DNA from 3 places in the Bacillus sp. SSR7 genome. Region 2 is predicted to be linked to each of the others. Evidence: riboswitches for the same ligand, from Rfam matches in the RefSeq annotation. Region 2 holds a riboswitch; each other region holds the start of a gene.
The links. A riboswitch is a leader RNA that binds a small molecule or an ion and turns the genes downstream of it on or off. The one in region 2 is predicted to bind lysine.

Region 1: it holds a riboswitch for lysine, as region 2 does, so the genes downstream of both, AC0NJG_RS24900 (amino acid permease) here and AC0NJG_RS15120 (amino acid permease) in region 2, are expected to answer to the same signal.
Region 3: it holds a riboswitch for lysine, as region 2 does, so the genes downstream of both, AC0NJG_RS14435 (aspartate kinase) here and AC0NJG_RS15120 (amino acid permease) in region 2, are expected to answer to the same signal.

The regions. Positions count from the first base shown of each region.
Region 1 is NZ_JBVVXV010000019.1:17,623-28,254, reverse strand. Features, by position in the region: gene AC0NJG_RS24910 (type 1 glutamine amidotransferase domain-containing protein) at 162-677, opposite strand; gene AC0NJG_RS24905 (ABC transporter permease) at 955-2,154, opposite strand; gene AC0NJG_RS24900 (amino acid permease) at 2,215-3,639, opposite strand; lysine riboswitch at 3,787-3,968, opposite strand; gene racE (glutamate racemase) at 4,170-5,000, shown strand; gene AC0NJG_RS24890 (DUF3626 domain-containing protein) at 5,113-6,198, shown strand; gene gapN (NADP-dependent glyceraldehyde-3-phosphate dehydrogenase) at 6,278-7,717, opposite strand; gene AC0NJG_RS24880 (ABC transporter ATP-binding protein) at 8,307-10,067, shown strand; gene AC0NJG_RS24875 (ABC transporter ATP-binding protein) at 10,064-10,632, shown strand, end outside.
Region 2 is NZ_JBVVXV010000007.1:123,578-134,209, forward strand. Features, by position in the region: gene AC0NJG_RS15090 (hypothetical protein) at 1-282, shown strand, start outside; gene AC0NJG_RS15095 (PhzF family phenazine biosynthesis protein) at 707-1,564, shown strand; gene AC0NJG_RS15100 (class I SAM-dependent methyltransferase) at 1,609-2,370, opposite strand; gene AC0NJG_RS15105 (DUF2716 domain-containing protein) at 2,566-3,057, shown strand; gene AC0NJG_RS15110 (DNA alkylation repair protein) at 3,123-3,893, opposite strand; gene AC0NJG_RS15115 (iron-sulfur cluster biosynthesis family protein) at 3,927-4,232, opposite strand; gene AC0NJG_RS15120 (amino acid permease) at 4,346-5,812, opposite strand; lysine riboswitch at 5,925-6,117, opposite strand; gene AC0NJG_RS15125 (GNAT family N-acetyltransferase) at 6,440-6,889, shown strand; gene AC0NJG_RS15130 (sulfite exporter TauE/SafE family protein) at 6,929-7,831, opposite strand; gene AC0NJG_RS15135 (VOC family protein) at 8,038-8,835, shown strand; gene AC0NJG_RS15140 (aminoglycoside phosphotransferase family protein) at 8,850-9,776, shown strand; gene AC0NJG_RS15145 (metallophosphoesterase family protein) at 9,790-10,533, shown strand.
Region 3 is NZ_JBVVXV010000006.1:279,014-289,645, forward strand. Features, by position in the region: gene AC0NJG_RS14405 (S-layer homology domain-containing protein) at 1-904, opposite strand, end outside; gene AC0NJG_RS14410 (N-acetylmuramoyl-L-alanine amidase) at 1,160-2,404, opposite strand; gene AC0NJG_RS14415 (NUDIX domain-containing protein) at 2,574-3,059, shown strand; gene AC0NJG_RS14420 (YndJ family protein) at 3,088-4,713, opposite strand; gene AC0NJG_RS14425 (DUF4166 domain-containing protein) at 4,719-5,330, opposite strand; gene AC0NJG_RS14430 (DoxX-like family protein) at 5,334-6,242, opposite strand; lysine riboswitch at 6,435-6,621, shown strand; gene AC0NJG_RS14435 (aspartate kinase) at 6,821-8,050, shown strand; gene AC0NJG_RS14440 (VOC family protein) at 8,403-8,858, shown strand; gene AC0NJG_RS14445 (helix-turn-helix domain-containing protein) at 9,090-9,518, opposite strand; gene asnA (aspartate--ammonia ligase) at 9,655-10,632, opposite strand, start outside.

The sequences.
Region 1 (10,632 bases), on a different contig from region 2:
AAAAGGGGGGATCCAAAAGATTATTAAAACTGAACTTTTGGATTCCCTTCTTTTTATTTATCCTGCTATTTGTGGAGGTCAGATTGCTTGTAAACGACCAGTTGGTGAGGGCTGATTCATTATTTTCATGTAAATAAAAGGAGGTTAGTTAACCAAAGTAGCTATCCTAATATACGCAACGATTCTTCAATAAACGCCGGGATGTCTTCCGGTTGTCTACTTGTAACTAATTGATTTTGACATACGACTACTTCTTTGTTGTGAAAGTTTCCGCCAGCGTTTCTTAAATCGACTTCAATAGATTTATATCCAGTCACATCACGTCCTTCAAGTGTTTGTGCAGTGATGAGTAGCTGAGGTCCATGACAAATAGCGAAAACAGGTTTTTCCGCATCCATAAATGCTTTACTAAAGCGTACAAAACGCGCATCTGCACGCAGTATATCTGGGGAAAATCCACCCGGTATGAAGAGGGCATCAAAGTTATCTGGAGAAACATCATCAATACTTTTATCAATTACCACTTCACTTTTTCCTTGTTTACCGTGTACCGTTTTCCCTTTTTCCGTTTCAATAGTTGTTAATTCATATCCCTTTTGATGAAAAGCTTCTACTGGCTCTGTGTATTCTGTATCCTCGAAATAATCCGTTATTAAAATAGCAATTTTTTTACTCATTGCAGTCAGCTCCTTACATTATAGTATCGGTTCCAGAATCCTCTTTGAGCAATGCATCGTAGTGTTTGTTTCCTTTTAAATTTCTAATCCCCCCAGTTCGTTTCCCTTGTTAATTTAATACATACCCTTTTTATTAGGACGTAAACATGTATTATCGTTTTTGTATGTAAAAATCATAAAATATCGGTTGTGTCGGGGATTCTTGTTTGAGGAAGAAAAATAAAAAAGGCAAGGAGAGAATTTATTTTCTCCTTGCCTTTTAAGATAATTTTTTTCGTTAAAACGAAGAAACGCGTTGCTTCGTTTTTGGTACAATAATAAATTTGATCCAGAGTAACCCGATAATCATAACGATAAGGCTATGTAAAAATTGTCCCGTAGCAATGAGTATAACACTCGAAAATACAACGAGCTGAATGCTTAGTAATATAAAGATTAAGTGAAGAAATTGATTCATTCGTTTTTCAGTATCAATTGGATATAATGCTACGATAATATTTCCCGAAAAATATTTCCACAGGGAACGGAGCTGCATAGAAATCATATATAGGACGATATATGAGATAGCGCCTTTTACGTATATGTTTGGTATAAAATATAAGGCAAAGGCACCAATTAGCCCTAAGCGAATATATATACCGAAATAATCATTCCCGCGTAAAAATGCTAGTGTATGTAAATAGAAGAAAGTTGCTCGTTTTTTATGTAATAAAGGTTCAATCCAAGTTGTAAGCCATTTTCTTTTATTTACTTGCTTATTTAGTTGCGGAACATCGGTGAAGATGCTAGCAAATTGATAAAAACGAACGTTCATTTTTTCTTCTTGCTCGATTATGTAATCCCACGGTATTCGTTTTGTAGGCTGTTTTTTCGTATATAGAAGCAGGAAAGCAAGTAGTAAGAGTAATCCGCCCAATATGAGAACATTTGCTGAGTAAAACAGCATATAAGTAATTAGTGCGTTACAAGTAATGCGAATAATGAACCATATGTTTTTTTCATGACTATCGCGCCATATCCAATGTATGTATATGTTCCAAGCTTTCGTAATCATTAAAACGATAAAGATTGTACATAAGAAAGGTACAGTTACTTGTAATGATTGCAGGGCAAGTGGAACGAGAATAAGGAACGTAAATAATAATGGAAAAAGCTGAATGATATAATTATATAGAAGAGATTTTTTGAAATAAGATGTTAATTTCTCTTCTAAGGCAAGCAAATAGACAGCGTCAGGTTTTTGAATAAAGGTACGGATCGGGCATCTCGTTATAATGAATGTAAGAACGACCGTTATGAGTAGTAAAGATATTCCTTTAGAAGGAGATGCTTTTAGAAACTGAGCATAATAGTATGCACCAACGCATGAAATAAAGATAAAGCTATATAGTAAACCGTTAATCATACGTGCAAAGTATGTAATGATATTTTGAATATGTTGTTGGAAGCGGCTGCTCCATAGTGATTCAATTGACATGTTTTTCACCTCTTTGTTCTATTATATATGTTTTACAAAAGAAAAAACGAGCAAATTGCGTTATGCAACTTGCCCGTTTTTCTTTTCGTTATTTTTTTTCTGATCACGATTCATTAATGGATAGAAGGCAAAGCCGATTACGAATAAACCAATTCCGAGAAGGAACGTTTTTATATCGGATGCACCCGTTTTAATAACCCATAGTGCGTAACAAAGTGCGATAACTGCGACTATACCATCTGTAATTCTTGCCCGCATTTCATTTTTATACGTTTCACCAGTTGCGACTAGTTTTAACTGGAAGATTGGTGAAACGAGATATGGAATGAGGTAGGCCAGTGTTGATACGGTAATAACGAATGTATAAGCTTCCGCAATGGTTCCTGATAATGTTGAGAATAAGAACACTTGCGACATAATGTTTGTTAATCGTAATGAGTAAATTGGACTTCCTTTTTTATTTGTTTTTGTGAAGAAGGAAGGGAAGAAACCTTCTTTTGCTGCTTGATACGGTACTTCTGAGCTTAATAAAATCCAGCCTAAGATAGAACCGAACAGGGAAGTAAGAGCAAGTAATGCCATCAGTTTCCCGCCGCCATGACCCATTGCAGCGTTTAGTGCGTCTGCTAATGGACGTTCAGAAGCTTGTAATTTATCGACGTGAAGTACACCCATTGTTAAAATTGTAATTCCTAAGTAAATCGCAACTGTAATAAGTAATCCCGCAACTGTTGCGCGTTTTACCGTTTTTGGAGAAACAGCACGGTTTGATAAAAGAACCGCGGATTCAATTCCGATAAATGCCCAAAGCGTTGTAAGAGCAGCTAAATTTACTTGTGAAAGAAGACCGTGTGATACACCTGATTTATCGATCATCGGTGTATACCATTGTCCAAACTTAGAAGCTTCGAATGCAAATAATGTAACGACAATAAATAAAAGGAATCCAGTTACTTTCGTTGTTGTTGCTAAGAAGTTTAGCTTTCCAGCTCCGCTTACACCGTTTGTTAATATAATATGAGTTCCCCAAAGTAAGATGGAACAAATCGTAAATGTAATTAGTTTTCCGACTTCTACGTTAAACGAACCGATTGAAAATAGTAGTCGCGTATCTTTCATAATTGGGAAGAAGAGTGATAAATATCCCGCAAATGATGTAATGATGGCAACGTTACTTGCCCAGTTTGCAACCCAATATCCCCATACCATACTGAAACCAGCCATTTTTTTCTTTTTTGGTGTTGAGAATAAAGCATATGCATGACTTTGTGGTCCTGTCGTTAAATCAGGACGACGAATTGCTAAATTACCGAAAACAAGAGCTAGCATTAAAACACCAAACCCTGTTGTTAACCAAGCTAAAGTGACACCGAGAGGGCTTGCTGTTTGTGCCAACGTACTTGGCACCATGAAAATACCAGCACCAACCATGTTACCGACAACGAAAGCTGTGAGTACCCAAAAGCCCCATTTTTTTTGTTGCATAGAAAATACCTCCAAAGTTAGTATAACCAAGTCAAGCGAGGAGATATGTATGTCTTCCTGAGTCAGGAAGAGAAGTCCCAAACAAAACAAAAAAAGCACGTAATTTGCCGCTACATGCTTTCTATCTTATAAGAAACCCACGACATACCTCTCGATAGCTCTCCACAAACGAAACGTTTGTGACAGTTCTGCACTTATTAAATGCAGACCCAGCAAGTGTGCATGGTGGACACAACTTACTTCGGCAACCATTCCTTTCTCATTCCTTCATCAATGCCACTACATCTCCGGAAATGATACTCTTAATGATTGCAACCTCTACCTCACCGAGATACGAATGAGGATTTAAATATTAAATTAACGTATTTAAGAGTAACAAATGAATTTTTATACGTCAATGGATATATTAATAATCAGATTATAGAGAAGAGTTTGTGATTAAAAGTAAGGAGGGATTATTATGTAATATTGAATTTTCATAATATAATAAATGTTATTGGCGCTAGAAGATTGAAAAGGGGATGAAGTATATGTCTGTATGTCATAAACATTCAGTAATAGGTGTATTAGATTCGGGAGTTGGGGGATTAACAGTTGCGAGCGAAATTATAAGACAATTGCCTAAAGAGAGCATTTATTATATTGGTGATAATGAGCGTTGTCCGTATGGGCCAAGAAGTGTAGAAGAGGTACAATCTTTCGTATTTGAAATGGTTGATTTTCTCAAACAGTTTCCGTTAAAAGCTCTAGTTGTAGCATGTAATACTGCTGCAGCTGCTGCATTGACTGCGCTGCAAGAAGCACTTTCTATTCCAGTTATTGGCGTTATACATCCGGGAGCAAGAGCGGCAATTAAAGTAACGAAGAAAGGGAAAATCGGAGTAATTGGAACTGTAGGTACGATAAAATCTAATATGTACGAAAAAGCATTGCATGAGCTTGATACATATTTGAAAGTGCATAGTCATGCGTGCCCGACCTTAGCTACAGTTGTAGAAAATCAATTAGAAGATACAGCATATGTAACCGAGCAAGTGAAACAAGCTTTACTGCCATTAACGAAAGAAGATATAGATACGCTAATTCTTGGTTGTACGCATTATCCACTTTTAGAGTCCTATATTAAAAAGGAACTAGGAGAAGATGTAACGATTATTAGTTCTGCAGAAGAAACAGCGATAGAGTTAAGCACAATTTTACAGCACAAAGGAATTTTGTCTGATAATCTGAATCCGAAGCATCGATTTTTTACAACAGGCTCTGTTTCTTCATTTGAACATATTGCTGAGCGATGGCTAGGGTATCAAATTTCTGTAGAATGTGTGGATGTACCCGTAAAGAATGCTCGCATCTGTAATTAGACTGTATTAAAGTACTTTTTGTTCAATAAATTAGGTTAGTTGCATAAGAAGGAAAAAATGCACTTTTAATTGAAAGGATTAAGGGCATTTCAATTAAAGGGGAGATTGGATTATGGAATTATCAAGGTCTCAATTATTTGCTTTAGAGTATATTTCAAAATATGCAGAGAACGAAAAACGTGAGGCTAAAGCAACAATTAATCATATACTTAACATGTGTAATATTACAGATGAAATATTTGAAGAAGCTGTCGCTAACTTAAAATCTCATGCAAGGATCGCTTTACACTTTCATCCAGACAGACTCGATTCGAGTATGAAAAGTGTTGCTGAAGCGTTGTTTGAACAAGGAATATATAAAAGTCAGTTTGAAACATTGCTATCTAATGGAAGTGTGTCTGCTTATCCGGGTGGTGAACGTGACCTTTGGGAAAAGAGAATATTTGGAGGGGCATATCAATTGGAGGGGGTAACGAATAATCAACGGCCAAAGTATGGAGCGCTAAATTTGATGTTACATCCAGATGGGCCTGCTCCGCGTTTTGGATCATGTTACTTTCTCTTATCTCCAAAAGTTTCTTATCGCTCTACATATACGTATTTAGATTCGCATCAAGATCCAAAAGAAAAGGGGACTTATGAGGAGTTTGATATGATTTTAGCTGCTCTTTTGGAAGAGACATTTGTAAGAGATTTTGCAATTGGTGAAGGGAATTTGACTCCAACAAGATTAGTTAATCATTTACTGGCTAACCTGGAAAGGCCGTTTATAGATTTAGTAAGCAAAGAGCCAGCCCGTAATCTTAATCATTATATTGAAGCGCAGATTCATGGAGAGATTTCTCTTAAAGAAGACGTGGAAGCTCTTGTTGTAGATCCTTCATTTAAGGGTATGGATGTAGGAAGAACTTTAGAAGAAATTTGCCTGAAGTATGCTATTGATTTGTATTGGCACACAGGTTTTGTACTTATGGTAGACGACGTTCCAATGGATTTTAGAGGTTCAAAAATGCCATCTTTAGCAAGACGCATTGCACGGAATCATTGTATCGATGCAAATATAATCGGTTCTGCTGTAGCGGATTTGAAACGCAATCCATTATCTTGGAGTGATCGTGGAACTTATGAAGAAGTGCTTCAGGAATTAAAATTATTATGGCATGTTTTAGTTCGATTTGGAAAACCAAATCGGAAGTAGAACGAAATACTTCGTTTTTGGGAAGTATCTATATAGAAAAGAAGCTGATCTAATTTTAGATCAGCTTCTTTGTATAAGATTAAACTAAGTTTAATACAGTTACTTTTTCACGTGTCATAGACTCAAGGCTCTTACGAATACCTTGTGCGCCCATACCTGAACCTTTTACACCGATGAATGGGAAGTGGTCAGGGCCGCGCTCTGTGCGTCCGTTAATTTGAACAGAACCAGTTTCGATTTTGTTAGCAATTGCAAATGCTTTGTTAATGTCTTTTGTGAAGACACTTGCTTGTAAGCCAAACTCTGATTTGTTAGCAATTTCAATTGCTTGTTCATCTGAAGAAACGCGGATGATTGGAAGGATTGGGCCGAATGGCTCTTCCCAAGCAACTTTCATTTCTTCTGTTACGTGGTCGATTAATGTTGGGTAAATTAAGTTACGCTCACGTTTGTTACCGATAACGATCGTAGCACCTTTTTCAACAGCGTCGTCAACTAAACCTTGAACGAAGTCAGCAGACTTGTCGTCGATTAATGGAACGATTGTGCTGTCTTGTTCTGGAGATCCAACTGATAGTTTAGCTACTTGTTCTTTTAATAAGCCAACAAGCTCGTCCGCTACGTTTTCATGTACAAGTACACGTTTAATAGCTGTACAACGTTGACCAGAGTAAGAGAATGCACCGCTTACGATATGGTTTGCAGCATCTTGTAAGTCAGCATCTTCACGAACGATACCAGGGTCTTTACCACCAAGTTCTAATACAAGTGGAATCATTGCAGCTTTTTTCGCTAAATGTTTACCTGTGTTTGTACCACCTGTGAACGATACCATATTGATACCTTCGTGTTCTACTAAGTAGTCACCAATTACAGAACCGCGTCCTGTAGCTACGTTTACAAGGCCTTTTGGAAGACCAGCTTTATGAAGTGCTTCAACCATTTTAATACCGCTAATTGCACCTTGAGTGGCTGGTTTGAAAATAACAGCGTTACCCATAATTAATGCTGGTGCAAGTTTTGCAGCAGATAAGTTTACTGGGTAGTTAAATGGTGCGATTGCTAATACAACACCAAGTGGTGCGCGTTGGATGATTGCAAGTTTCGATTTCGTTCCGCCAGGGAAGCTATCGCCCATCATGCTTTCTCCGTGCATATGTAAAGCTTCTTCGATCGTGTAACGAATGAAGTCAGCTGTACGAACAACTTCTTTCTTCGCATCTTTATATCCTTTACCGACTTCTTTCATAATGATATCGGCAATTTCATCTTGCATATTTACGAGCTCATCAGCCCATTTATATAAATACTTTGCGCGATCTTGTAGAGAAGCTTCCGCCCATGATTTTTGAGCTTCTTTTGCAGATGCAATTGCTTCATCTACTTCTCCGCGAGTAATTGCTTGTACTTGTCCAATTACTTCGTGTAAGTATGGAGATGGAATTTCGATTGTTTCTCCTGAAGAGCTTTCTCTCCATTCTCCATTTAAATAAAATTTGTACGTATTGCTAGTTGTCATGATTAGTCCTCCTAAAATAGCAACTTGTAAGAGTGAGTATAAGGTGATTGTAGGGGGTTTGATAACATTTTTCAAATGAAATGTTTGTGAAAACGATTTCTTATTCCTTTTTTATTTTGTATGCCCTTTCTTGCAGAACATTCTCTTATTTCAAAATGATGCATCATATATTTTTATTCCATGTGTAAAAAAACAATTGACAGAATACTCAATAAAGTTATAAGATTATAAATGGAAAATAAATGAAGGGGGTGTGCGTAATGATTGTAATCGTAAATGTAAAGGGCTTAGCTCTGTTAAATGGCAGAAAACATTTATATCATTACGCAACCCGTGCGGATATATAGGGCATCTTTGTCTTATAAGAAGCGTACGTTGCGTATATCGTAACGTACGCTTTTATGCATTTTTGTGCATATCGTCAAGCGGCGGTATGCTTTTTTTTGTTTATTTTCCATGTTATTAAATAAAACTTTGGAAGGTGGAAAAATGTGATGAGATTGTATGGGCTACGAAATGTAAATGTGATGGGTCTGGATAGTGGATAGAGAAATGAGAGGTAAACGAGAACGAGAAGGGAGAGATTACATTGTTTTCAGTATTACTAAAGTTAAAGTGGTTTTTTAAAGAGCATTGGAAGAGATATAGTATCGCCATTGGAGCTCTTTTAATTGTGAATATAGTTGAAGTTATTCCCCCGAAAGTGTTAGGGGTTACGATTGATAATATAAAAACAGGAACGTTAACGAACGAAGCAATTATGCAGTCTATTCTTATTTTAATTGGGGTTACAATAGTTGGATATGGCCTCACTTTCGTATGGCAACATCAATTGTTTGGTGGTGCATTCGTACTGGAGAAGACGATGCGCTCTAAATTTATGGGCCATTTACTTAAGATGACGCCGACTTTTTATCAAAAAAATCGTACTGGTGATTTAATGGCGAGAGCGACAAATGATTTAAAAGCAATCGCTATGACAGCTGGTTTCGGTATATTAACGCTCGTTGATTCGAGTTTATATATGCTTACAATTGTCTTTATGATGGGATTTACAATTAGTTGGGAGCTTACATTTGCAGCACTTATCCCGCTTCCAATTATGGCATATGCGATGAATATATATGGAAAGAAATTGCATGAAAGATTTACAGTTGCGCAAGATGCGTTCGGCGATATGAACGATAAAGTACTAGAATCGATTGCTGGCGTGCGCGTTATTCGTGCGTATGTGCAAGAGAACGCAGATCAGGAAAGATTTCATCATTTAGGAGATGACGTCTACGAAAAGAATATGAAAGTAGCTAGAATTGATGCATTATTTCAGCCAACTGTAAAAATGCTTGTCGGTCTTAGTTATTTAATTGGTCTAGTGTACGGTGCATATCTTGTATTTCAATCAAAGGTGACGCTTGGTGAACTTGTTTCCTTTAACGTGTATTTAGGGATGATGATTTGGCCGATGTTCGCAATTGGCGAATTAATCAATGTTATGCAAAGAGGAAATGCGTCACTCGACCGTGTGAATGAAACGTTAGCGTATGAACCAGATGTAAAGGATCCGAAACATCCAAAGCTTGTACAAGAGCCGGATTATATTCAGTTTGATGATGTTACCTTTTCATATCCTTCATCAACTGAAACAAATTTAAAGAAGGTTTCGTTTACATTAAAACAAGGGGAAACGCTTGGGGTTGTTGGGAAAACAGGAAGCGGAAAAACGACGCTCGTACGTCAGCTCCTTCGCCAATATCCGCTTGGAGATGGGGACATTGCAGTCTCTGATGTGACGTTAGATAAAATAACGAATGAAAATGTACTCGGCTGGATTGGATATGTACCGCAGGAACATATTTTATTCTCAAAAACAGCGAGGGAAAATATTTTATTTGGAAATCGAGAAGCGACGGAAGAAGAACTCAAGAAAGCAATTGAAATTGCGGCGTTTAAAAAGGATTTAGAGTTTTTACCAGAAGGGTTAGAAACGCTCGTTGGAGAGAAAGGTGTTTCTTTATCAGGAGGGCAAAAACAAAGGATCTCGATTGCACGAGCTGTTATTCAAAACCCGGAAATATTAATTTTGGACGATTCGTTATCAGCTGTTGATGCTCGTACGGAAGCGGCGATCATTGAAAATATAAGAACAGAAAGAAGTGGCAAGACGACGATTATTACGACGCATCGTTTATCTGCCGTACAACATGCGGATTGGATTCTCGTTATGGATGAGGGGGAAGTAATAGAAGAAGGTACGCATGATCAGCTTATTAAAAGCGGAGGCTGGTATGCGGAGCAGTTTGAAAGACAACAAGGGGAAAGTGAAAGTGCGGATAGTGGGGTGAAAATATGAGCGTTTCAAAACGATTGTTTCAATATGCGATGAAAGTGAAAGGGACGATTTTTGCAGCGATGCTAATGTTATTTATTTTCGTCATCGCAGAGCTTGCTGGTCCTTTCGTTGCTAAAACGATGATTGATGATCATATCGTCGGGATAGAGAAACCTTGGTATGAAACAGAAAAGAGTGAAGAGGCTGTTTCATATAATGGCACCTTTTATAAGCGAAGCGATCGCTTCCAGGAAGGTGAGAAAAAAGGAAAAGAAGTACGCGTGATGCAAGTCGGTTTTCAATATTATTTTGTACCGAATAAAGTAAATGTGGAAGGGGCACGGACTGTAAAAGGTGATATGATTACCGTTCAAAATGGTAAGGCGGTGCAAGTATATAAAGCGAAAGCATTGACGAAAGAAGAAGTGTTTGCGTTTTATAAACCAGAAATAAACCGTCTATTATTACTTGGTGGTGGATACTTCGCTTTATTAGTAGTCGTATCATTGTTTGCATACGGAAAGCAGTTCTTCTTACAGAAGGCAGCGAACAAAATTATTCAAATTATGAGAGAAGATGTCTTTTC
Region 2 (10,632 bases):
ATGAAAGAGTTAGATGAGAATTTGAACATCATAGGTACATATTCATTACAAAGTGACAAAAATACAAAAATCAATAGAGAGGGCAAAGGGATTTCTGATATACAAGTACATGGTAATAAGGTGTATATCTTATACAAAGATATGAATCCAAAGAGTAAAACGAAACAATTGATAGCTGAAATTGAAGGGTATGATCTGTTAACTGGAGCTAGTATTGAAAAGACTACGTTAAAATTAGATGAAAAATGGGATGATATTACTTTTCTCGTATTGAAAGAGTAAATAAAATGATATGAAGGAGATAACTTAAATTAGGGCACTCAAAGCGAGGAAGAACTAAATAAAGCTTTCGAGGCAGCTAAAGCAATCCTAGAAATAGAGGGTATGGCCAGCATAAAAAAATAGCTAAATTTGTAAAAGGAAAGTTAGCTGGAAAGATAACGTACGAGCAGCCTATTACATTAGCTGATGCGATTGCAAGACGTGGACGTACTTAACAATCTAGAAACCACCACAAAATTTTTAAAAATAAACGGGGAAAAAGAGATGGTAGACCCATCTCTCAGGCTGTAGAAAAACTATTTTTGTAGAGTTCGGATACTAAAAAATAGTTTGTCTCTTGTTTTACCGAGAATTTATCCAACAATATATATACGTAGTACGTTCTATGCTACAATTTACTATAAGTGAGGAAGGAAGGTGTCTTATGAAAATATCCGTTTATGTTGCAAGTGCATTTAGCAAGGATCATAAAGGCGGAAATAAAGCAGGAGTGGTATTTATGGAGAATACATTGACCACTACTCAAAAAATGGCAATAGCCAAACAACTGGGCTATGCGGAAACCGCATTTATATCAGAATCTGAAGTTGCTGATTATAAAATTGAGTATTTTACACCAAAAGAGGAAGTTGATTTATGTGGTCATGCCACAATTGGCTCTTTCGCGATACTGATGCATGTAAATAAACTTTTCAAGAATCGCTATACGATTGAAACGAACAGCGGTGTTCTTACTATTACCATAAAAGATGACATCATATTCATGGAACAAAATGAACCGATATTCTATGATGTTATATCTTCAAATGAGTTTATCGACTGCTTTGACATTGAAGATATAGACAATACATACCCAATTCAAATTGTCTCTACGGGCTTAAAAGATATTTTAATTCCTATAAAAAGCGAAACACAATTACATACACTGCAACCTAATTTTGAAAAAATTAAAGAAATTAGCGAGTATTATAATGTTGTCGGGATGCACCTATATACTTTTAATGACAATCGAATAATATGCAGAAACTTTGCTCCACTATATGATATCAACGAAGAAGCAGCCACTGGAACTTCAAACGGTGCATTAGCTTGCTACCTTTATGAACAGCGCTACCTACAAAAAGAAGTCTATGTATTTGAACAAGGTTATTCTTTACACTCGCCTTCTGAAATATTAGTTAAATTAGCAACCGATAGCAAGAATAAAATAGAAAAAGTTTATGTTGGTGGTAAAGGCTATTACTGTGAAACGAAGTGTTTAAATATAGAAAATATTGAGTGAAAAAAAGAGATGGTAGATCCATCTCTTTTTCATATGCTTAATGATTAACTGCGAATCGCCTTAATCAGAAAACGATGTTGCGTCACATCAAAATACCCTTTTTGTAAGATGACTTCATGTATACGATATAATTCCTCATAATACCTTTCGACAGTAAAATTAGGAATTTGCCACTGAATCGCTTTTAAATAATAGACAATCGCACCAATGTCGTAAAAGCGTTGAAAAGGGAACTCTTCTTTTTCTTCTAAAATAGTAAATCCATTTTCCTTTAACTCACTACATGCTGTTTCAAGAGACCAACTTGCAAATTCGTTATTAAGCGGTGCGTTAAACTGCTCATTTAGTTCCGCACAATCAAGACCACCAACTTGTTGTGTAAGGAAAATTCCATTTGGAGAAAGGGTTCTGTTTACCTCAGAGGCAGCATATGCTTCATGTTGATTTAGGATTAAATCAAACTGCCCATCTTGAAATGGTAATGCAGTATCATCAGTTACTTCTAAAACAGTAACTCCTAAAGGCTCTAATTTGTTTCGAGCAATTGGCACATTTGGAGCATAACCCTCAGTCGCATAAATATTTGACGGGTACGGTTGTAACATAGATAAAAACTCTCCGCCGCCAGTTCCCATATCCAGCATTGATTCTGCACGTTGCATAAGCTGGAAAGCGGTGCTGCCGTATGACCACGATAAAGGATCGCTCTTCATTCGACCCGTTTCTGAAATGAAAGAAAAATCCCAGCCACTAAAATTTGTATTGGCGCTTTCTAATAAAGTTAAAAATAATGGATCACGTTTCATAATTTTGTCCTCCTGTTTTTCAATGAATAATATGATGAGAAAAGAAAAAAGGAGGACCTCTTATGAATGAGAAGCGGTTTTATGTTTCGTGTTCGAATAGATTCATATAGATTCGCTCCTTGTGAGAATGGTTATTTATATATTCGGCATTATAGAGTGAAAATCCTTTGAACTTACATGGGAAGGTGTTGTTTAATGAAGAACTGGATGGAGTTTACAGACAAAGAGGATGATCGAATTTGGAACAATTTATATAGTGAACTTGAGTTTTCGCCAAGTGTTTCTACATTTCCATCATTTAAGGTGCCAAGTCCTTTTATTACATATAATATTTCTCATTACTTTGGAGAATCGGTAGATTTAGATGTGTATGAAGATTTGGAAGATAAAGCGTTACAAGTGTTTAAGGAAAATACAGCATCGAATGAATATATAATGGCACTAGATTGGCAACATGAGTGTTATTGGGTGAATCCTCACTTAGAGTTGGAAAGAAATGAATTTGATGAGTGGATTATACCAATATTTCCGAATGGAGATTACTACTTTTTTATTCAGAAGGACTTTAAGTGGGGTTATTTAGGTCATCCTTGGGAGAAGAGTATAACGATATTTGGAAAAGGACTAATAGAAAGTTTTGAACGAAATAAGCCGGAAATGTTTCAAAATATTTTAAGGCAAGGATAATGTTTGGGAGAGAAAAAGTCCTTATACTTCATTTTTGAAGTATAAGGACTTTTTATTTAAAATACTCAAAAAGAAAAATCTTGTGGTAAAGTACCATTTTTAATAATCGTTCGTAACCCATGTTTTATAATCCAAGAATTAACAGGATGCTGTTTATCACGCAATTGCTGCAACCATTGAAAAACAAGTTCTTTATCTTCTTTCGTAATATCATTAATATGATTGGCTACAGATTTTTGAACATATTTAGAAGGGTCATTCATTAAAGGCTCAAGAAGCTGTAAATTGTACTTAAAGTCACCTTTCAGAGCTCCTATTTTTTTAGCCCAAGGAAGCCTTGGTCTTGTACCTTCAGAAACTAATCTTCTAATGTGGCTGTCCTCGTCATGAATCCACTGTTGTAATATATTTAGTGTGTCTTCATGGTATGTTTCAAGAAAAGGCCGAATGGCATATTCAGCAGTATTCCGTTTCGTTATTTCATACATGGCGTTGAATGAGGTTTCAAAGTCGTTAAGCCCATATTTTTCAACGTATTTTGCAATAGGCATGTACATATATCCATTTGTAAATGTGCCTACTTCTGTTGTATTCTCTGGCCCCAATGTTTTCAGTAATATATGTATGGCTGCATTAAAATCTTTTTGTAAAGTATTGTGTAATTCATCTGCAATTACTTCAATACGCTGCTTTAACTCTAAATTTTTAACTTTACATGTTACGGAAGATACAAAGTTTCTTTTAGAGAAAGTAGGATCGTGTTTACAAATAGAATCAGCCATTTTTTCTGCAAATTCTTCGTTAAACAAAAATTTTAACGGAACATATTTACTCATTTTTTCACCTCGGTGGTCAAATAAAAACAATCTTTATTTTTTAATCGACAACCCATAAACTAAAGTCTCACTCGGAGTCGTAATACTAAAACCAGTCGTCTTATAATCAAGTTTCACCGTATCACCAGTGTAGTCTTTCGTAAATGAATCCATTTGTACGGTAAAATTAGCATCTTCATATACAACGTCATCTGCGTTATATGTATCCCAAATTAAATCGACATCAACGAAAATACTACAAGAGTTTGTCATTATCCCTCTAATGCGAATGATCTTTTTGTCTTCACGTTCTAATCTATGTATAGCTGTTTTTGCTTCATCAGTAATGCGAATGTTCATGGTATCCCAACCTTTATTTATATTTCTTCTATTATGGCAAAAACAGGAGCAATAGGGAAGCAAAGAGGTTTGGAACAAAAAACGAGCAAACAAATTTGTTTGCTCATTTCACTTTATTTTAGTTCACATTTATCAAGTGGAATCACTTTCGTTTTTTTCGTAAATTTATATCCTAACCAAAGTACTAAGAAGAGTGGTAAACCGATGTACGAAACGAGTACACCATTCCAATCGATTGATTCGCCCATAAATGCGCCGTAGTTTTGTCCTAAAATTACGATAATACAAAGCGTAAATGCGAAGAGTGGACCGAATGGGAACCATTTTGCTCTATAAGGTAAGTCATTTAAATCTTTTCCTTGTGCAATATATGCTTTACGGAAACGGTAATGACTAATTGCGATTCCAACCCAAGCGATAAAGCCAGACATTCCTGATGCATTTAATAACCAAATGTATACAACACCGTCACCGAATAGAGAAGCAATGAAAGCGATACTACCGACAATTGATGTTACGATTAATGCGTTAACAGGTACGCCGCGGCTATCTAATTTACCAAGAAACTTTGGTGCTTTCCCTTGGCGAGCTAAGTCCCAAAGCATACGAGTTGATGCATACATACCAGAGTTACCAGCAGAAAGTACTGCCGTTAAAATAACAGCGTTCATAACAGAAGCAGCAAAGGCAACGCCTGCTTTTTCAAAAATAAGTGTAAATGGACTTACTGTTACATCACTTGCGGCAAGGCTTTCAGTTGTATAAGGAATTAATAAACCGATAACGAGAATCGCAAGGATATAGAATAAGAGAATACGCCAAAAGATCGAACGAATTGCTTTCGGAATATTACGCTCTGGATCAGATGTTTCACCAGCAGCTACACCTAATAATTCTGTTCCTTGGAATGAGAAACCAGCTGCCATAAATACACCGATAATTGCCATGATACCACCGTTAAATGGTGCATCTGCAACAGTGAAGTTTTTGAAGCCAACAGTTTCGCCACCCATAATTCCGAAAATCATCATAAAGCCGACAATTAAAAAGATAATAATAGTAACTACTTTAATAAGTGCGAACCAATATTCAGATTCACCAAACCCTTTAACAGATAAGTAGTTTAAAAGGAAAATAATAGCTAAACATAATCCGCTCCAAATGAGGGAAGGAGTATTTGGAAACCAAAATTTCATAATTAATGTTACAGCCGCTAGTTCAGCAGCGATAGTAATTGCCCAGTTATACCAATAGTTCCATCCAAGTGCAAACCCAAGTGATGGATCAACAAATTTTGTTGCGTACGTGCTAAAAGATCCAGTAACAGGCATATAAGCTGCGAGTTCAGCTAGGCTTGTCATTAAAAAGTAAACCATAATTCCAATTGCGGCGTATGCAATTAATGCGCCACCAGGTCCAGCTGAATGGATGACACCACCGCTGGCAAGAAATAGTCCGGTACCAATTGTACCGCCGAGAGAAATCATCGTAAGGTGCCGAGATTTTAGACCGCGTCTTAATTCACCTTTTCCTTTTGTAGTTTCTGTTTTAGAGGTAGCTTGATTCGTTGCGCTATTCATGTTCAACACTCCTTTTCTTGTAAGATAGGAAGGAGCGGGGGAGAAAAATACAAAAAACCGCCAAAGGAATTTGGCGGAACGTTTCACAAATAACCACCCCATCATACCCTTCCGTTAAGATAGCACCCCACGTTTACACGGTAATTTTGTAAACGTGACAGTTCTGTTCCTTTCGGAGACAGCCCCAGCTCATATTTCCAGAGAAGAAATAGAAACTTCGGCAACTTTTCCTTTCAAACGGAGTCGGTGACATTCTCTGTGTCTCGTCCGTTTTACTCTTAAAAGTCGCAACCTCTACCTCATCGGATTGATGAGGATTTGATATATTGCTAAGATTTTTAATATATGGCAATTGTAATGACTTTCTGAATATATTGCAAGATTTTTTGTTAGGAAAAGTCAAAAAATATCGGTTATTGTTTAGGAAACGCTTGCTAAACTCCGTCCGAACCTACTGTTATGTAAAAAAAAACAAAGAAATAAATTGTTATACAAATGTTTCGCAAAAAATATTAAAAAACCCTTCAAAAATAAAAGAAAATTCAGAAAATATAATTCGACATTCATAATAAAGTCATATTTTTTGTTATAATTAAAGTAAAGCTTAAGTAAAAAGGGGAAATCAATATGAAATTAGAAACAGAAAGACTCTATATAGTGCCGTGTACAGAAGAAAGGATGCACGTCGCTAACGAGCAAGGATTTAATAGTGGTCCACATATTGTAGGGCATGTAGAAACTGTAAAACAAGATGTGGCTTTATTACCTTGGGGGGCGTGGTATGTTATTCGAAAAGAAGATGACATCGTTCTAGGTGATATAGGGTTTAAAGGGAAACCGAACGAGAAACATACAGTAGAAGTTGGTTACGGTTTTATTGAGAAATATTGGAATAAAGGGTATGCGACAGAAGCTGTAAGAGAATTAATAAATTGGGCTTTTCAAACAGGACAGGTAGAAACGATTATTGCAGAGACACTTCTTGATAATATTAGCTCGATTCGTGTATTAGAGAAATTACATATGAAAAGAGTGGGTACTACAGAAACAATGATTAATTGGAAATTAGAAAAATAAAAAATACCGCTCGAAGTATATCGGGCGGTATTTTTTTCGTTAAGGTAGCATTTGCTTTTGATCATTCGGATATCCGGTGGTCGATGCGTTAGAACGATTAGAATGATTGCGAACAGCAATGAAAATAGAAATAATAACGACAAGACCAATTGCCACGTAAGAAAGTGAAATAATCGTTGGATCCACTTTAAATGTAGTAAGTAGTGTACGAATGTTTGTAAAGATAATAAGGCCACCAACTAATACGCCAAGTAAATGAGAAGGAACGATGCGCACTAACCATGCAGCGATTGGAGCTGCGACAATACCGCCAAGCATTAACGAAAATACCCAAACCCAACTTACTTGTTCCCAGCCGAGTGAGATGAAGAAACCAATTGTTGCAGCGAGTGAGACAGGAAACTCACTCGTATCTACAGATCCGATAACTTTTCTAGCTTCATTTCCTCTTGCTAAAAGTACAGGTGTCGTAATCGGACCCCAGCCACCACCACCAGTTGAATCAACGAATCCAGCAAATAAGCCAAGCGGAACAAGTTGTTTAGCCGACATACGTTTATTTGAAGTAACAACTTGTTTTTGAATAATGAATCGTAATAAAATATAAACCCCTAAAGTAAATAAAAATACAGAAATGTATGGTTTAATGACATCCCCAGGTAAATTGCTTAAAAAACATGCCCCAACAAATGCGCCAATTGCTCCTGGTAATGTAAGCCTGGAAACGGTATATTTATCAACGTTTCCAAATTTGATGTGAGATGCACCAGAAGCGGCGGTTGTAACGACTTCAGCTAAATGAACAGAAGCGGAAGCTACAGCCGGTGCGATACCAAACATTAATAATAGTGAGGTAGATGTTACCCCATACGCCATTCCAAGTGCTCCATCAATCAATTGAGCGAAAAATCCAATAATAGCAAAGACAATTAATTTCTGCATAAATTATCCCCCTGTAATAATAAATGAAAAAGGCACTTTTCCCGTATGAGAAAAGTGCCTTTGGTTTTTCCAATCAGCAATAATTAAATTTGTTTTATTATAATACATATTAATCGTATAAATCAACTAGGTTTTAAAGTTTTTTAAATTGAATGAAAGAAAAATAAAATATACAATAAAAGGATGGAGAGAAAGGGGAGAAAGACATGTTACGATTTGATCATCTTGTACATGCGGTGAATTGTACACCGAAGGAAGCAGCAAAACAAATGCAGGAGCGTGGATTTCATACTACACTAGGCGGAGAGCATACAAATTGGGGTACTTGCAATAGTTTATGTTATTTTGATTTATCATATATAGAATTTCTGGCAGTTCAGCATGAAGAAAAAGCGAAGAAAGCAGACAATCCATTAGTACAAGAAACGGTAGTGAAATTACAAGACGGAGAAGGAATGCTTCAAATCGCAATTCGAACAGATGCAATTGAAGAGCTAGCAGTAAAGTTTAGTAAGCATGGTTTACATACGATAGGACCATTTGAAGGGAAACGTATGAGAAAAGATGGTCGCCTTTTAGAATGGAAAATGTTATTTGTAAAGCAAGAAGAGAACGGACCGAAATTACCTTTCTTTATACATTGGAATGAAACAGATGAAGAAAGAAGAAACGATTTACGTAACATTGGCACAATCACGGAACATAAAAACAACGTACAACAAATTGAAACGATTCATTACGCAGTGAAAAATGTTCGAGAAACGTTGCGAATATGGAAAGAAGTAATGGAGCTAACTGCAGGCTCAGTCGTGAAAAATGATGAATGGAATGCTGAATGTCAAAGTGTATCATTTGGTGACATTCATGTGCAGTTTTGTGAGCCGATTGGAGAAGGTCTAGTGCAAGAATACCTAAAGAATCATGGCGAATATCCATTTGCAGTCGAGTTTAAAGGGGAAAATAAACGAGGGCATGAAGTGTTAGGTAGTTTGTATATATATTAATAGAGGTGAACGTTGTGAAGGAAATGCTTAGAGAGATAGAGAGAAAACTAGAATGGCCTCGTATTGTAAAGTGTACAGCTATTTCAAAAGGTTTTTCACATGAAGAGAAATATAAAATAGAATTAGAAAACAGAGTAACATATTTTGTGAAAGTATGTGATGTAGTTCATTTTGAACGTAAACAAGAAGAATATACGTATATGAAACAATTAGAGTCATTACATATTCCAACGCCTAATTTAATTCATTTCATAAAACTTGAGGAATTAAATAAATGTGTTCAAGTATTTGAATGGGCCCAAGGTGTAAATGGTGAAGAAAGCTTAAGTAAGCTAACGGTGGAAGAACAGTATCATGCAGGAAGAAAAGCAGGTGAAGTATTAAAGAAGATTCACTCAATTGAAAGAGAAAGTGCAAGTAATGGATGGGAAACGGTTCGATGGAATAAATACGAAAGATACGTAGATGCGTTAGCAAACTATGAAATAGATTTCCTTGATTTGAAGCCAGTATTAAGATTTGTGGAGGAGCATAAACAATTATTGAAAAATCGTCCAATCACATTTTTACACGATGACTTCCATCCAGCAAATAGTATGATTCATAATAAGGAGTTTATCGTTATCGATTTTAGTGGATATGATTTTGGCGATCCCATACATGATTTTTATAACGTAGCGATTTTTACTACAAGAATAAGCAAACCATTTGCGGTTGGACAAGTTCACGGTTATTGCGGAGGGGAACCATCACTTCATTTTTGGAAACTGTACTCATTATATGCAGCTATGACCTTCCCAGCGGATATCGTATGGACAAACCGAAGCACGCCGCATTTAGTAGAAGATATGAAGGAAAGATTGAACGCGATTTTAGAAGATCATAATCATTTTTCATCCTATATTCCAAAATGGTATCAATCAAGTGAATGTAATAAATAAAGGAGGAATACATATGGAAAAAATTGCGGTAATTTCAGATATACATGGTAATATTCCAGCTTTAGAATCGGTACTCCAAGATATTAAATTGAGGGGAATCGAACGCATTATTTGTCTTGGAGATTTAGTAGGAAAAGGTCCTCATTCTAGCGAAGTAATTGAAATCATTCGTAAAGAATGTGAAGGAGTTGTAATGGGGAACTGGGATGATTTCATTACAAAACCGACTGAATTTGAAGCGTTAAAATGGCATCAAAAACAATTATCAGAAGAACAAAATGACTATTTAAGAAGCTTACCATTTTCGATTGAGTTTTATATGAGCGGCAAACTCATTCGTATGTTCCACGCGTCACCGAGAAGTTTATATGAAAGAATTCAACCACACGCTTCAAGAGAAGAACGTATGAGTATGTTCGAAAATAGTGATCTCACAGAGAATATAGAAGGGGAAAGAAAACCAGATGTCGTTTGCTACGGTGACGTTCACCAAGCATTCGTTCAAAATTTCAGAGGGAAAACATTATGTAATGCTGGTAGTGTAGGAAATCCGCTTGAAATTACACAAGCTTCTTATTTAATATTCGAAGGGATTTACAATGAAAAAGAAGCAGCGAGCTTTTCCATACAACTCGTACGTGTACCGTATGATATTGAATTGGCAATTCGATTAGCAGAAGAAATTGATATGCCAGAGATTGCAGAATACAAACAAGAGTTACGGACTGCTTTATATCGAGGGTTTAAGGGGAAGTAAGCTAATAATATATCAACGATTCACCAAAGGATATCGATTTACCGACAAATAGTGACATAAATTGTTACTTGTAATTATATTATGTAAACTAATTATAAA
Region 3 (10,632 bases), on a different contig from region 2:
TTGCATATGCAAATGGATCACGATCATATGCTCTTAAACCAAATAAATTATGTTTACGATATGCAATTTCTGATTTACCGTAACCAGATTCTAAGATTGCATGTGCAGCTAAGTATAGTGCATTCACACCATACTCATTTTGCGCTTTAATAAAGTCTTGTCCAATTCCAACTAACGGGCTATCTGGATGGAATCTTTGAATATAATTATCAATCTCTTGCGCTGTTACGTTAGATGGTAATGTCACATCTAGATTAATATATGAAGGCTGTTCAGCAGGAACATCCTTTTTAATTTGCATCGCTTTATATAACAATTGTGCATAGCTTTCACGTGTTAATACACCTGATGGATCAAATCCTCCAAGTCCATTCCCTATTGATACACCATTAGATTGCAATGCACTAATTGCTTCTTTTGCCCACCAATATGATGCATCTATATCATTAAATGTATGTGGTGCTTTTACTTCTAATTTAAATGCTCTTTGCAAAATAACAGACATTTCAGCACGGGTTAATGATTCTTTCGGTCTAAACGTTCCTTTATCATCACCTACAAAAATCCCCATATCTGTTAATGCTAAAATTTCCTTTGGGAACATTGTCGTTCCTGCACTAATATCAGAGTATGGATTTTTATAATCACTTTTTGCTTCTGGTTTTAATGCGCGATACATTAATGCTGCTACTTGCTCACGAGTTACAACATCTCCGAAGCCGAATTTACCATTATCGTAACCTGCAATAATTCCTTTTGACGTTAAATCAGTAATTGCTTCAAGTGCCCAATGATTTTTTGGAACGTCTGGAAATTCTTTTGTAGATGCAAACGAAGTTGCTGGAGCCATCACTACTTGAAGCGCGACTGTCACTGCTAACACATTAGAAATAACTTTTTTCATAAATTTTTTAACACGTTTTTTATATGCTTGTCCCGTGTTAACTTGCCTCCCTTTATCGTATAATTTTCCCTATTAAACTAACAAACTCTTAATTAGTCAACAGTAAAAGTATACGTGATAAAAATAAACTAATCTACCATTATTTTATTCATAATTAGTATAATACGATATATCTTTTTATTCCGATACAAAATTACATAAACTTACATAAAAAGCCCATCTATATAAAGACGATGGGCTTAGCAATCAACATTGTTATTTAGCTAAACGATATTTTGCAACATCGAAACCTTTCCATTCATAATAATCTAAAATACCAGCATAAACTGCCTCAGCAGCAATTTGTCTTCCTGATTCAGTAGCTAATTTACCATTATCTATATCATTATCAATAAAGGCAAGCTCTGTCAAAACTGCTGGTACTGTATTATTATTTACTACATAAAGTGAGTGATTGTCTTTTATCCTCCTATCTCTTGTATGTAGTGCTTCTACTACTCTATTTTGAATTTTATTCGCTAATACTTCACTATCCTTTTCAATCTGTGTCTCTTCTCCACGCTTGGATTTTTTATAATAATATGTTTCCGTTCCATGACCATCATGTTTTTCAGAAGAATTTGCATGAATGCTTACAAATATATCTGCATTGTTCTCTTGACCAAATTTTACTCGATTCGCAAGAGATTCATTTTTGTTACTTCCTGGATTTCCGTTTTCTTCACGTGTTAACAAAGCTTTTAAAGGTGTATTTTTTTCTAACAACTTCTGTAATCTTAAAGATGTATCAAATACAATTTTACTTTCCTCTACGCCTTGCCCTGGATTCCCCGGATCAAATCCTCCATGACCAGGATCAATAATAACTACCTTTTCTACTAAAGGGTTACCTATTTTAAGAGCATCTGCCTTTTTTATAAATTGAGCTGCCTCTGCTTTAGTTAGAATTTTTTCGGGCTCCCATTTGTCACCAGTTCCAATAGAAATCCCTAATTCAACTAGAATGTTAGCTTTTGCTTTACCCCAGCTTTTTTCTAGATCACTAAATTTAGTTGCTGGAGTACCATTTACTTTAGAATCTAATTTGTAAGCTTCTACAATAAGAGAGGCCATTGAAACTCGGTCAATTTTCCCAGTTGGATCGAATACGCCCGCTCCTTTCCCTTTTACAACGCCAGCTTTTTCTACAGCTGCGATGAATGGGGTATACCATTGGTTTTGAGAATCACCGAAAGATGGTTTAGCATTTTTATCGATTGGTAAGTTTAAGATTTGAGCCATCATTGTAGCTGCTTCTGCACGAGTGATTTCTTTTCCTGGCTCAAACATTCCTTTTTCGTTACCTGTAACTGCACCTTTCTCTACTAAATAGTAAATAGAGTCTTCTGCCCAATGTTTAGCTGGGACATCTGGAAATTTTTTCGTTTGCGCGAAACTACTAGATGAATAAGATAATATACTAGCTGCAATTATTCCTGCTGCAATTATTCTATTTTTCATAGAATATATTCCCCTCTCAAGTACGATGTATTTATATAACAGACTAATTATAGTTCTGAAAATTAGTAATAGTCAATCAAAATTGTATAATTTTGTATTATTATTGTATTTTTTGTCATACATAACTATAGTTAAAAACTATAAGATTTTATTAAGAGGAGAGATTCATATGAGCTACAATTGGAAAGATATAGAGCACCGTATGTATACAATGTGTATGATTCAGCAGAATAACAAAGTATTGTTAATACAGCGCCCCAATCATCTTGGCTTCCCTGGTTACATCGCTCCCGGAGGAAAAGTAGATTTTCCAGAAAGTATCGTTCAAGCTGCTAAACGAGAAGTAAAAGAAGAAACTGGATTACTTGTTTCAACTTTAACCTTTAAGGGATTAGATGAATATGTAAATCCGAAAGAAAATGTTCGATATATGGTATTTAACTATTGGACAGATTCATTTGAAGGTGAACTCCTTTCGAATCCTCCTGAAGGCAAATTATTATGGGTACCAATCGATACAGCACTAAATCTTCCTATGCAAGATTGTTTTAAAGAAAGATTTCCATTATTTTTTGAAAAAGGTACGTTTGAAATTCAACGTGTTTGGGACAAAGACTTAGATAAACAAGTCGCTATGACCATTACCCATACGTAAAAAAGCTTGGAATCTCTCCAAGCTTTTCTTACTTCTCCTCTATTTTCTTAATCTCATAATCAATTTCTAAAAACTTAACTCTGAATATCCACATTTCATGGTGAGCTGTTAGCATTTGACCTTTTACCTCTTTAATAATAAACGTCTCAGCTAACGGTAAACGGATTGTAAAAAAACGAGTATGTAAATAGATTCCCTCATCTCCCTTACCATTTCCTCTCAGCTTACTAGTAATAATTAAATCGTCGTGATCATTGCGTAATTTTAAAATCCCCGTCATATTCGAATATGGTAGAGGTAATGCGATATTCATATATGTCTCATTCTTATACGTATGTTTGGAGTAAAGAGCTACAAAAATAGATGCTCCTGCTTCATTTTTTCTTAACCAAGCTCTTACATTCTCCCTTCCATCCTTCTCATCCATTACCCCTATGATAGAGCCGTGCATTGTTTCCCACTTGCCGCCCATTCCTAAATGTATTTGTTCTACACGCTTACTCATTTTCTCATAACAAAATGCAAACAGGCGGAACGAACGAGTCCATTTAATATGCGATTGTAACTCATACTCTTTTGTATTTTCATAAAACCGAATAATGCTTAAAGGTATCTTTGTCACGTCAAATGCTTCACTATGAAAATCATTCATTTTATCAACTAAACCGTTGTATTCCTTACTATCTATTACATTTCTGTTATGTAAAAATGCTTCACCAACTGTCGCCTTTCCTCTTAATCTGCTCATTGGTTTCCCGTAATATTTATAGTTCGGAACACTCTTTTCAATCATCCAGCCGACAAATGCCGGTAACGCTACTCCAATTCCATTCACAACACCGTGAATCCAAACCATTTGGGCAATTGTAATCGTCATTACATGTTTCAAATTCCCATACGAATATATAAGTGAAAACATAATTGTTACCATGAGTGTACTAGACGATATGATCAGGAGAATCTTTGCGCTGATAGCATTAAATTTCGTGCGCCAAACATAAATCCCATAACCATAAATAGCACATAAATATAGGAACACTGCAAAAAATTCAAATATCCTTGAGTATGTAATTCCAATCGCAACTGTCATCGGTGAAATGACTATAATAAACATAATTGCATCATATACTTTACTGCTCTTTTCTTTCTTCCGCCCTATTAAACCAGCTGATAATGGCAATAGAAACGCCGAATAATGAAAGTGTGCAGCTGTGAGTAGAACAATGTCAGAAGTAAACTGCATAATCGAAATCTTTGCTACTGAGGCAAAAAACCAGAAACCACCTAAAAACAAATAAATAAACGCACTATCGATTGCCGTTTCTTCTAACGGTTTCCATCCTCTTTCTAGTAATCTACTCACTCCAAATAACGCGACAATTCCTGTATATACAAACCAAAATAGCGCAAAGAAATAGTGACTTGTTACGAAAGCTAGCATTGCACTAATTGCTGCGATTGGATATAAAAACGATACAAATTTATAAAAGAATACATATGATCCATTTCTTGTTTTCTTATCAATGATGCTAAATGACATCGGTATAAATAACAACATAGATAATAAAATAATTGCTTCCACTGGGTTTATATTTGACCAATCACATATTAGAAAAACAATATAACAAACAAGTCCAACTATTATATTTTTCATATTATTTATTTCCTCTCCACAAATGTTCCCTTATATGAAAATAATGAACCAATTAATGGATTGCGTACTTGTACATGAATTCGAAAGCATTGTAGTGTTTCATCATAACTTTCTACAATGTTGGCCTCTCCGTATAAGAATCTAGGTAACGGAACTTTCCTTCCAAACATGTAAAACCATTGTTTCTTTGAGGAAATATGCATTGCCCCCACCTCATCAATATGAAAATTCAATGTAGAAACAAGTATGTGTGGTTCACCAAAACAATCTACAATTTCATTATTCCCTTCATCCAACTGCATAACGGCGTTAAAATATCTTTTCTTATTATGAAAATAAAAAGTACGATTCCACCGCACAAGTTCATGTCCATGTTCATCACGCTCAGCGGTATTATGTATTGTAAATGGCACTCCCTTACCTCTCTCAGAGAAAAACATTCGAAACTTCGATGCAATTTTTAATATGAATTTTACGAAAAAAGAACCACCGTAAATTTCATCCATCTTTCCTTCTCCAATAAAGCTATTTTCTTCTGTAATCTCATAACGTTTCTGTAATTTCGGATGAAGTTTTTTATAAGAATCCCCTAATAGTCTTTCATACATATTAGCCATACATTATCCCTTTCTCTTCCTCTTGCAATTTTTTACACTTGGCAAATTCGTACTATTTATATAACCGACAATCGATAATCCAATTAGAAGTAGATTTAACGTAATTGGATTAAACGGCTCTGTAAAGCTTGCGACATTCGTAAATCCTGCCGCTATCGTTAAGGCTATTAACATAAAAATATGTACGACAAATACTTTTCGTTTTGGAAATGGCAACAGCCATAGGACACCAAAAGTAATTTCTAGTAATCCAATTATTTTAAGTACAAAAATACTATGTTCAGTTGAACCAATCATCACATATAACATTTTTACTTCTTCTGAATGAGTAAACACTAGTTTCGGTACTATTCCTTGATACATCCATACGAAAGCAAATAAAAAACATACGAACCAATATGTCATTGTTCTTCTAATGAGCAATCTAGGATGAAGTCCCTTTTCTAACCATAATTTTAAAGCATCAAAACTCCAAGCTGTCGCCCAGCCTAATAATGGCCGAAACATATAGAAATCTATTACATTCCCTATACGACCAAACCTCGTATCATAATCATATTGTGTCTCAAAATGAATGTGTTCTTTACACGGTGTATACTTCCAATAACCACGCCCTATTTGAATAAGTGATAATTGATTGTCTGTCCAAAATTTTAAAGAAGAAATCCGTTCACCTGTTTCTTTTCTTATTTCACCTATCGATTCCCCTTCACCAGCTATTTCAAGTCCAAATCCGATTTTTGTTTTATATAAAAACTTCTGCGGTTCTCCTTCTTTTTTCTCTAAATACGAAATTTCAGTAAAGCGAGCATCCCATTCTGTATGTATATGTGGTTCTTGCGTGTATTCCCATAATTTTTCCATTGTTGTATTCATTTCTGCCGAAACATAAATAGGCTTTTTCCCCTTCATTCTTCCACCTCCTATGCGCTATAAGTTTAATGTACATGCAATAAATTTATTTTGCTACATTTTTCACAAACTTCCTTTCATAAAAGAAAGAATTTTTAAAATTTATACAAAACACTTGATTCCCCAAAAAATTTAAATTATTATAAAACAAATGTTACCAACAACTTCATAAATCAAACACTCTCGCCTAAAACGTGAGATAGAGGTTGCGATACTTATGAGTATTCTAATGGAGACACAGAGATGTCTATGAAATTAGATGAAAGGAAGTATTGCCGAAATCGATATATTTCTCTGTATGTATCGATTGGGGCTGTTTTCGAATAGAAACAGAACTGTCATATGTACAGACGTGTACGTATGAAGAGCTATCTACAAAAAAGAGATATCATTTTTATGGTATTCCTTTTTTGGCGGTTTTTTTATTAGCTCCGTTTTCTGTTTCCCTTTTCCTGTAACAGCACCATCCTCACTTATTTGAGATGGTGTTTTTTGTTTTTCTCTGGTAACTACAGGAATATTGGGATTTATATATGTCCTAATCTATTCTTAAAAATGGATGAAAGAAGGAATTCGCAATGGAAACGATTGTACAAAAATTTGGTGGCACTTCTGTCGGAAGTGTTGAGCGTATTCAACATGTAGCAAATTTAATTATTGAAGAATATGAACGAGGACATAGTATCGTCTCTGTCGTTTCAGCAATGGGAAAAAGTACAGATGAACTTGTAGTACTTGCTAACGCAATTACAGAAAATCCAAGTAAACGCGAAATGGATATGCTTCTATCGACAGGAGAGCAAGTAACTATTTCATTATTAACGATGGCACTACAAGCAAAAGGGTATAACGCGATTTCATTAACAGGATGGCAAGCTGGTATTACGACAGAATCTGTACATAGTAGTGCACGGATTACTGAAATTAATACAGATCGAATTCAGTCTTATCTTACTAAAGGCACGATTGTTATTGTAGCTGGTTTCCAAGGAGTCAGTGAAGATTTTGAAATTACAACGCTTGGACGAGGCGGTTCTGATACAACTGCTGTCGCATTAGCTGCTGCACTAAACGCAAAAAAATGTGATATTTACACAGATGTGACTGGCGTATACACGACGGATCCACGAGTTGTAAAAGATGCTTATAAATTAGATAAAATTTCTTATGACGAAATGTTAGAACTTGCAAACCTCGGTGCTGGTGTATTACACCCGCGTGCTGTTGAGTTTGCTAAAAATCATAATGTCATTTTAGAAGTTCGCTCAAGTATGGAACAAGAAAACGGAACAATTGTAAAAGGAGAATGTAACATGGAACAACAATCAATCGTTAAAGGTATTGCATTTGAAGATAATATTACACGCATCACAGTGAAAGGATTAGAACAAGGTTCACTTTCAACTGTTTTCTCTACATTAGCAGCGGCACATATTAATGTAGATATCATCATTCAAAGTATTACAAATGAAGGAACTGTTCATCTCTCCTTCTCCATCCATTCTAATGATTTAAGAGAAACATTAGAAGTATTGGAACAAAATCAAGAGGCACTTCACTATGAATCAGTAGAATATGAAAATCATTTAGCAAAAGTATCAATTGTAGGATCTGGTATGGTCTCTAATCCAGGTGTTGCTGCGAATATGTTCACTACTTTAAAAGAAGAAAATATTCATATTAAAATGGTAAGTACATCAGAAATTAAAGTGTCTGTCGTTATTGACCGCCTTCATTTAGTGACAGGTGTTGAGGCGCTGCATCAATCATTTATGGCGAAAATCGAGCCTTTAGTACAAATGAGTTAATTTCCAGCGGTACTACTTAAAACAAATTATATGAATCTATTTCCTTCCTATTAAAAATAGAAAGCTGTTTGCATTATATAGAGTGACAAAAAATTTATGTGTCATTAAAAAAATACAATTAATTCTATACAACAATCGGATCATTTAATGTAGTACAGGATAGAAATATTTTTGCAAGGAAGTCTCGGTATTGTTTGTTAACAAGATACTATATGACATACTTAAAAACACCTTGTCATATTTTCCTAAACTGTGACAAGGTGTTTTTGTTTGAAAGGAATTTGTAATTTTTAATAGTATAATTAGGAAGATGATTAGATAATACACTTTTACATATAAGGAGATAAAGACAATGTCAAAAAATAAATTACTCAGAATGGACAATGTTAGCATCGTTGTAGAATCCCTTGATAATGCAATCTCTTTCTTCGAGGAGATTGGGTTAAAACTCGAAGGGCGCGCCACTGTAGAGGGTGAATGGGCTGGTCGCGTAACCGGACTCGGTTCGCAGTGCGTAGAGATTGCTATGATGGTGACTCCAGATGGTCATAGCCGAATTGAACTTTCGCGATTTCTTACCCCGCCCGCTATAGGAGATCACCGGACAGCTCCTGTCAATGCCCTCGGTTATTTGCGCGTCATGTTCACCGTTGAAGACATTGATGAAATGGTATCTAGGCTTACTACTAAGCATGGTGCTCAACTCGTTGGTGAAGTAGTTCAATACGAGAACTCTTACCGTCTCTGCTACATTCGTGGAACCGAAGGGATTTTAATCGGTTTAGCGGAAGAACTCGGTAACAAGTAATTAATGTATTATAAATGAAACTACTATATTTTTAACCACGTCCTCACTCCAGAACGTGGTTATGCTTGTTTGAGTTTTTAAAAATATATTTTCATTTTACACATAGATTTCAAGACTCTATCCAAACAGTTCTTTAACATATCACTAACATCCAAAAATCATTATGAAATAATTTAATTATTCGCTTTACCTTTTCCTAGGAAATATCACTGACTCTTCTCATTTTATATTTTATCGCTCTTTTCTATGAAAAAACGATCTATATTCATTCAAAATAACTTTCTTCACATCTGAGTAAAATACCATCATGAATAATGCAACGCCTAATACAATCACCTGTATTTTTTCATATTCAACGAAAGCACTCATAATTAACAAACCAAATCCAATATAAAAACCAAATTCGTTCTCTTTCTCAAAATCCTCATCTTCTTCATCAATATGTATTTTTTCTTCAATGTTTTGATTCCTTTTTATTAACTCATCGAGCGTAACATTGTACATTTCACTTAGTAAAATTAAATTATCAATATCCGGATAACTTTTATCATTTTCCCATTCATATACCGCCTGCCTCGTCACGCCAATCTTTTTAGCAACATCCTCTTGTGAAAATCCCTTTGACTCTCGTAGTTTTTTTAACTGCTCTCCTAAGCTCATAACGTCCCCTCCTTTAACAAATTATGACATAATGGGAGATGAAAAAGAAAGAAACTATTGGTAAAATCTGCTGTAAACCACTCGTTTACACAATAAAAAAGAGAGAATAACTCTTTGAGTTATTCTCTCTCTTCTATTAAAACAGATGAATGTTTTCTTTCTTGCAAGCTTCACGTAAATCATCAGGCCATACAGAAGATTGAACTTCACCGATATGTGCTTTTCGTAAGAAGTACATGCACATTCTTGATTGTCCGATACCACCGCCAATTGTTAATGGGAGTACGTCTTCTAAAATACCTTTATGGAAATCGTACTCACGTTTGAAGTCTTCACCTGTTTTCGTTAACTGCTCATCAAGTGATTTACTATCAACACGAATTCCCATTGATGATAATTCAAATGAAGATTGTAGTACTGGGTGCCAGAATAAGATGTCACCGTTTAATTTCCAATCATCATAATCAGCTGCGCGTCCATCATGCTTTTCACCTGAACGAAGTGCATCACCAATTCCAATAATGAAGACTGCACCGTGCTCTTTCGCAATTGCATGTTCACGATCTTTCTGTGTTAATTCTGGATATTTATCTTCTAGTTCTTGGGAAGTGATGAAAACAATTTCTTCTGGTAAATACTTTCCAAGGAACGGATATTTTTCAAATAAGTGATCTTCTAAATCTTTGAATATTCCATAAATTGTTTGTACTGTTTTTTGTAAGTAATCTACAGTACGCCATTCTTTTTGAACGATTTTTTCCCAATCCCATTGGTCAACGTAAATGGAATGTGTTGCATCAAGTTCTTCATCACGACGAATCGCGTTCATGTTTGTATATAAACCTTCACCAGCTTCATATCCATATTCATGCAGTGCAAATCGTTTCCACTTCGCTAGTGAGTGAACAATTTCTAATTCTTCTCCTGAATGTAACATATCAAATTCAATTGGACGTTCTACACCGTTTAGATGATCGTTTAATCCTGATTTTTTCGTTACGAATAATGGTGCAGATACACGGAATAATTCAAGGCGTTTTGCTAATTGATCCTCGAAAAATGTTTTAACTTCCTTAATTGCGATTTGAGTCTCTCTTACTGTCATTAATGATTG